One region of the Pelosinus sp. sgz500959 genome, then DNA from elsewhere that is predicted to be linked to it. Evidence: riboswitches for the same ligand, from Rfam matches in the RefSeq annotation. Region 1 holds a riboswitch; the other holds the start of a gene.
The links. Region 1 has a riboswitch for S-adenosylmethionine ahead of ACAN52_RS20340 (methionine synthase). Riboswitches for the same ligand answer to the same signal wherever they lie in the genome.

Region 2: another riboswitch for S-adenosylmethionine. It lies ahead of ACAN52_RS02075 (trans-sulfuration enzyme family protein); the one in region 1 lies ahead of ACAN52_RS20340 (methionine synthase).

The regions. Positions count from the first base shown of each region.
Region 1 covers NZ_JBGJZL010000020.1:15,316-18,946, reverse strand. The annotation lists gene ACAN52_RS20345 (homocysteine S-methyltransferase family protein) at 1-854, opposite strand, end outside; gene ACAN52_RS20340 (methionine synthase) at 862-1,542, opposite strand; SAM riboswitch class I at 1,858-1,962, opposite strand; gene ACAN52_RS20335 (ParA family protein) at 2,313-3,074, shown strand; gene ACAN52_RS20330 (ParB/RepB/Spo0J family partition protein) at 3,067-3,631, shown strand, end outside.
Region 2 covers NZ_JBGJZL010000001.1:470,249-473,879, forward strand. The annotation lists gene ACAN52_RS02060 (ABC transporter permease) at 1-182, opposite strand, end outside; gene ACAN52_RS02065 (ABC transporter ATP-binding protein) at 94-933, opposite strand; gene ACAN52_RS02070 (aliphatic sulfonate ABC transporter substrate-binding protein) at 944-1,987, opposite strand; SAM riboswitch class I at 2,295-2,397, shown strand; gene ACAN52_RS02075 (trans-sulfuration enzyme family protein) at 2,494-3,630, shown strand.

The DNA.
Region 1 (3,631 bases):
GGAAGAATAGGGATAGAAATATTTTTTAATGCTTCTTTCATAGCTTTGATGTGCATAGGGGTAGTACCGCAGCAGCCACCAATATAGCTGGCGCCAGCCTTAGCCAATCGTTTAGCCCATGTGCCCATTTCTTCAGGAGTCATTGGAAAGACTGTCTGTTTATTTACCAGTTTTGGCATTCCTGCATTTGGTTGAATACTAATGGGACAAGTAATAATTTTGGATAATTTTTCAACAATAGTCAATAATTGAGATGGGCCTAAAGAGCAATTTGCACCAATAATATCAGCACCCATTGCTTCGAGTATAATTGCTGCAGTAACAGGATCAGTACCCGTAACTGTGCGTCCATCTTCTTCAAAAGACATTTGACAAATAATGGGTTTCTTCGTTGCTGCTTTAGCCGCAAGGAGGGCAGCACGCATTTCTTGAATATCAATAATTGTCTCAATAATAATCATATCAACATTAGCTTGATCGAGGGCATTAATTTGTTCGAAAAAGACTTCATAAGCATAGTCGAAAGTTAAATCCCCTAACGGCGCAATTAATTTACCAGTAGGACCTACGGACCCTGCGATTTTGGTGTGGGGGCCGCATGCCGCTCGAGCAGCATGAACAGCAGCCACATTGATTGCAGCGACCTTATCTTGTAGGCCATAATGTGTTAATTTGATACGATTGGCACCAAAGGTATTGGTTTCGATAATATCAGCACCACTATCAACATAACTTTTATGTATTGCTGTTATGGCTGCTGGTTGCTCAATATTCCACAATTCAGGGCAGGCACCTGTTGGCAAACCGGCATCATGTAGCATAGTTCCCATAGCACCATCAAAAATATAAATCATAGTTATTTCAATCCTTTCTAGCCAGACAATTTATTTGTGTACATTGAGGGCAAGTTGTATCTTGATACATGTAGCCAACGTTTGTATCATGCTGATGAGCAGTAATTCCAATGACTGCAGTAATTGATTTACGTGGTAATAACATACACGATTCTGTAACTTTTAAGTTAATAGCATCTCCATTGGCTAAATCTAAAATAAGAGGTTGTACAGTAATATCCCATCCTCCATATCCAGGGCTAAAACGGGGGAGGGTTAGATAGCCTTGGCGCATAGCTTGATTTTTTATAAAATCACATACTTGATCGGCTGCTACTTCGACGGCTGTTGTACCTGCGGCGTCTAGTAACAAGCCTGATGTATATTCACCATTGGAAAAATAGTTACTGACTTTCTGTTCAAGCTTTGGACCGATCGTTAAACCTATTACTGCAATCTGTATAGCTTGAGACAAATAATTAATAATTTTAGGTGCGTGTAATGTAAGGGGAGGAGATCCCATAATTGTAGCGGTATTCGCATCATAATCATATATTTGCCATGTGGCCTGAGGCTGAACTAGAAGATATGATTCTGTACAAGCTTGGTCAATTAATTCAGAAGGAAATTCCGCATATTGATCTAAACCGGAATAACGTTTTATCTCACTAAGATTGAGAGGTTTTAAAGCTGGGTTATAGACTGGCATTGTATTCCTCCTCGTATTATTTTTTATAGCTATTTTAGTCAGTTTATCAAAAAAATTTCTTAAATAATGATTAGATTTTCACTTCATATTATAAGTACATTTTATCAGTTTACTCTATTCTTGAAAACAATAACCAGCAGTTTCAAAAGAGATATTTTTTGCGTAATCAGAAAGTATAGCACTTTCTTGATTACAAGTAAGAGCAACTAAGACTTTGGTCTGCGCTAAGGCTTGACCAAAGTCAAGTTTTCTTTATACAAAAAATAAGCCCTATTCCTTGAGGAAAGAGGCTTATTTTATATAAACTATTCTTTCCTCTTATCTTTCAGAATGATGAGACTCTGCTGGACTTAGCACCATTTGCATTATGCTGGTTGCTGGGTGTCATAGGGCCAGTCCCTCGACCACTCTCGATAAGAGAACAAATGATAAAATTTTAACTTATAATAAAGCAGAATGTCATAAATGTCAATGTTTTTATAAATAAAAAATAGATGATCTTCTTGATGTTAAGTAGAAAGGATTTAGTTTATATTGGCAGTTGAAAGTGAGGTAAATAGAGGTTTTTCTTTATACTAAGGCTTGAGATTAGAAAAGTTTACTTCAAAAGAAGGGTTTTTACTAGGACTTCTATTTATCCATGCTATTTTCGGCAGGAAATGTTATTGAGAGTGTGGAATGACTAAAAATATCAAATATTTCGTGGCTGGTGGCTATTAAGATAATAAGGGCTAGATTTGAAATATAAATAAGAAGATGAGGTGAATTGATTGTTAAAGGTTATTGCAATTGCCAATCAAAAAGGTGGCGTAGGTAAAACAACGACTTCTGTTAATTTGAGTGCCTGTTTAGCTGAGTTAGGCAAAAAAGTATTACTAGTTGATCTTGATCCCCAAGGTAATTCTACGAGTGGTTTTGGTTTCGATAAAACCAAAATTAAACAATCTATTTATGATATTTTAGTTAATGACATACCAGCAGAAAATGTTATTTTAAAAACCCAGATTGAAAATTTGATGCTTTTACCAGCGACAATTCAATTAGCAGGTGCCGAAATAGAATTGGTGTCAATTATGTCAAGAGAAACTAAACTTAAACGGGTGTTGGATAATGTCAAATATAACTATGAGTATGTGATTATTGATTGCCCTCCATCTTTAGGATTATTGACAATTAACGCCTTAACGGCAGCTAATTCTGTATTGGTGCCTATCCAATGTGAATTTTATGCATTAGAAGGTCTCTCTCAATTAATGAATACTGTAACACTTGTGCAGAAAAATTTAAACCCAGCATTGTCTTTAGAAGGAGTCGTGTTAACCATGTTTGATGCACGAACAAATTTATCAATTCAAGTTGTTGATGAAGTTAAGAATCACTTTCGTCATAAAGTATATCAAACAATTATTCCTCGTAATGTCCGTCTTAGCGAAGCGCCGAGTCATGGTCAACCCGTAATCAAATATGATCCTAAATCTAAAGGAGCACAGGTATATTTTGATTTGGCAAGAGAGGTGATCGATCATGAATAAAACTCAGCGAGGTCTCGGGCGGGGGCTTGATGCATTATTTTCAGGTGGTAGTAATGGTGAAGAACAACCCATTATAAATAATATTCCCATCGAAAAAATAAGTCCTAACAAATTTCAACCACGGCGTGTGTTTGATCCAGAGGCACTCACTGAACTAGCAGATTCCATCGCGCAATATGGCATATTGCAACCAATTGTTCTTAGAAAAGTATTAAATGGTTATGAAATTGTTGCTGGCGAACGTCGTTGGCGAGCTTCTAAGCAAGCTGGTATGAATGAGATCCCAGCAATCGTTAAAGAATATACTGATGGGGAAATGACTGAAATCGCACTCATTGAAAATATACAACGAGAAGATTTAAATGCAATTGAAGAAGCGTTAGCTTATCGTCGGCTAATGGATGAACTTTCATTAACACAGGAAGAAGTTGGTCGTAAAGTCGGACGAAGTCGCTCTCTGATCGCCAATATGGTACGGTTGTTAAATTTGCATCCAACAGTTCAAGAATATGTTTCACGTGGAACATTATCAATGGGACAAGCTCGCCCCTTATTGG
Region 2 (3,631 bases), on a different contig from region 1:
CCATCAGCAATCAAATCCCATAAGGTCGTGAAAACAGCGATGGGAGATGGAAAAATATAAGGTTTCCATAACCGTAACCAATCTACACCAATTTTATATGCCAGTTCCCATATTGCTATCAGAATCAGATAAAATAGTATCTTTTTTACTAGTCCAATCATTGTCGAATTCAGCTTTGGCAACTTTCTCCACCTCCTCTTTCAATTCTTTCATAATATCTGCTGCCAGATAAGCTAAATCAACATTTTCAGGCTGCCTGGGTCTGGCAAGCTGAATGTGAAACTCTTTTTTAATAACCCCAGGGTTCGCTGCCATAACAATGACTCGATCAGCTAAAAGAACAGCCTCCTCCACATTATGAGTGACAAAGATAATATTCTTTTTTGTTTCAAGCCAAATTTGTTGGAGTTCAACCTGGAGAATACTCTTCGTCTGACTATCAAGAGCTGCAAAGGGTTCATCCATCAAAAGTACTTCTGAATCAAGAGTTAAGGCTCTCGCCAGTGCAACTCGCTGCCTCATTCCTCCAGATAATTCATGAATGAAACAATTTTGAAACCGAGTTAAATGCACCATTTTAAGATACTTCTCTGCTTTTTCTCGCCGCTCAGCTTTTGGAATTCCGGCAAGTTTCATCCCAAATTCAACATTATCAATGACTTTAAGCCAGGGAAATAAGGCGGCCTCTTGAAACATGACAACACGATCAGGACCGGCCTCTTTCACCTCGTTACCATTACAAATTACTCTACCCGTTGTGGCCTGTTCGAGACCAGCAATAATATTGAGGAGCGTGGATTTTCCACACCCTGATGGTCCCAAAATGCAAACAAATTCACCTTTATGAAACTCAACATTAATGTTATGGAGAGTATTGATCTTATCGGTTTTTGTGATAAAACTTTTACTTACATTCTCTACAATGACACTCATCCATAGCACCTCAATTTTCTATTTCTTTTAGCCCTTTTTCTTTTAGCACTTTATTTAAAATTTTAAAGTTAAACAAATCTTTAAGGTCTGGAGCTGCTTTAATAAACCCTGCATCTAAAGACAACTTTACAAAATCAACTACAGAATCTTTTTCTGGATCATTGGTCACTGTTAAGCGTTTAAAAGCATCATCCAAGATTTGTTTGGCCAAAGGTTTACCTGTTAGCTCTTTGATTTGTGCATTTATACTTTCTTTTGCTTTCTCAGGATTTTGATTAATATAAGATGTTAACTCAACATGAGTTCGAAGAAATTTTTCAATGAGTTCAGGATGTTCTTTAATAAATTTCGTATTGGCAACAACAACAGCTGTCGTATAATTCCCATCACGCCACACTTGTTTTTGATCTAACAATATATTCGCTTTGACTTCACTCACAAGACGTGCTCCCCATGGTTCGGGAACAAGAGCAGCATCAATTTCGCCTTTATCAAGTAAGGTTTTTATATCAGGATTATCCGCTTGCCTAACTTCTACCGTACCACCTTTGGTCGTATCCTTTAAGCCATTTTCCTGTAAAATATGGCGCAGAGATAAATCTTGGGTATTGCCGAATTGGGGAACAGCAACCTTTTTACCACTTAATTCTTTTACATTCGTTAACACTAAATCTTTTCTTGTAATTAAAATGGCCCCTGCATCTGTTGCTCCTGCAATAATCTGCAAATCACCTTTCGATTTCGTATAACCATTAATCGCAGGACCAGGTCCGATATAACCGATATCTACTTCACCAGCAAATAGAGCTTCAATTTCTGCAGGACCCGCATTAAATGTTTTCCATTCAATGGGATTTGATTCTCCTAATGCTTTCTGAAACTCACCATTGGCTCTGCCCACAAGGGCTTGAGAATGAGTAATATTAGGGAAATGAGCAATCCTAACTTTCACATTTTTGTTTTCTGCCGTATTCGTAGAAGTAGAGCATCCGCTTATTCCCCCAGCTACTGCAACAACCAGTGCCACTATAAGTCCAAGCTTTACAAATTTCATTTTCATCGTCCTCCTTATTACTTAATTTTTAATAAAATAAAAAAGACTAAGAGTATCCGCCCTTGAATAGGACATACTCTTAGCCTTTGGTTTTCCAATCGGCTGTTTTATTTAATTTTTCTGATTGTACCATGATAACTTTTACGTGTCAATCTATTTTGATTAAGAAATTTTATATACTAATACAAAAATTTTTAACTCCAAACATCAAAAATGCGATATTGAAGTTAATTTCTTTAATACAACTTATATATATAAATATTGACATCATATCACTGATTATGATATTATCATTAAAAAATTAAACTTCTTATCCAGAGTGGTCGAGGGACTGGCCCTATGACACCCGGCAACCGGCAGCAATGTCACGGTGCTAACTCCAGCAGGATGATAATCCTGAGAGATGAGAGGAAGATGTTGCAAGTTCGCAAACCTCTTTCCTCGAAAATCGGAAAGAGGTTTGTTTTTTTACTATTATTTTACGGTCATATAATAAGGAGGTTTCTATGAATCTACACTCGAAAATTGTTCATATTGGTGTCTGTACTGATGAAAAAACAGGTGCAATTAGCACACCGATTTATCAATCGGCAACATTCCGTCACCCTGCCCTTGGTCAAAGTACAGGTTTTGACTATACACGTAGTCAGAATCCTACTCGCAAGGTCTTAGAAGAAGGAATCGCTACCCTCGAAGGCGGCAGCTTAGGACTTGCTTTTGCTTCAGGTATGGCCGCTATTACGGCATTATTGATGATTTACAAGACAGGTGATCATTTAATTGTGATTGAAGATTGTTATGGCGGTACTTACCGCGTCATCGATAAAGTTTTTAACAATTTTGGTTTAACAGTCACCTTTGTTGATGGCAGCCATCTTAACGAAATCGTGGACGCCATCACACCTTCAACAAAAGCAATTATCGTTGAAACACCAACCAACCCCCTCATGAAAATTGTAGATATCTCTGCAGTTATAAAAGTTGCCCAACCTCATGGTATTCATACGATTGTTGATAATACTTTTTTAACCCCTTATTTTCAGCGTCCTCTTGAACTAGGAGCTGATGTGGTCATTCACAGTGGCAGTAAATACTTATCGGGACATAATGATTTAGTTTGTGGACTCATCGTAGCAAAAGATCTTGAACTTGGTGAACGCATTCGTTATATACAAAATTCTACTGGTGGTATCTTAGGTCCAAATGACAGCTGGCTACTCATTCGCAGTATTAAAACCCTAGCTATACGAATGGAAAAACATAATTCCAATGCCTTAGCCGTCGCAAAATGGCTCCAAAAACATCCAAGAGTGGTGAAAGTTTATTATCCAGGTCTTGATGATCATCCTGGAAAGGCTATACATGACCGTCAAGCATCTGGTTATGGCGGTATGTTATCTTTTGTTGTCGATGATGCAAAATTAGTTCCGACCATATTACGTGAGGTTAAGCTCATTCGCTTTGCGGAGAGCCTTGGTGGAGTAGAATCCCTAATTACATTACCCGCTGTACAGACCCATGCCGATGTGCCTGTTGATGTGCGGAATCGTCTAGGAATCTCGGGCTGTCTGCTTCGCTTATCTGTGGGCATTGAAAATGAAGACGATATTATTCAGGATTTAGAGCAAGCCTTATCTCTATAAG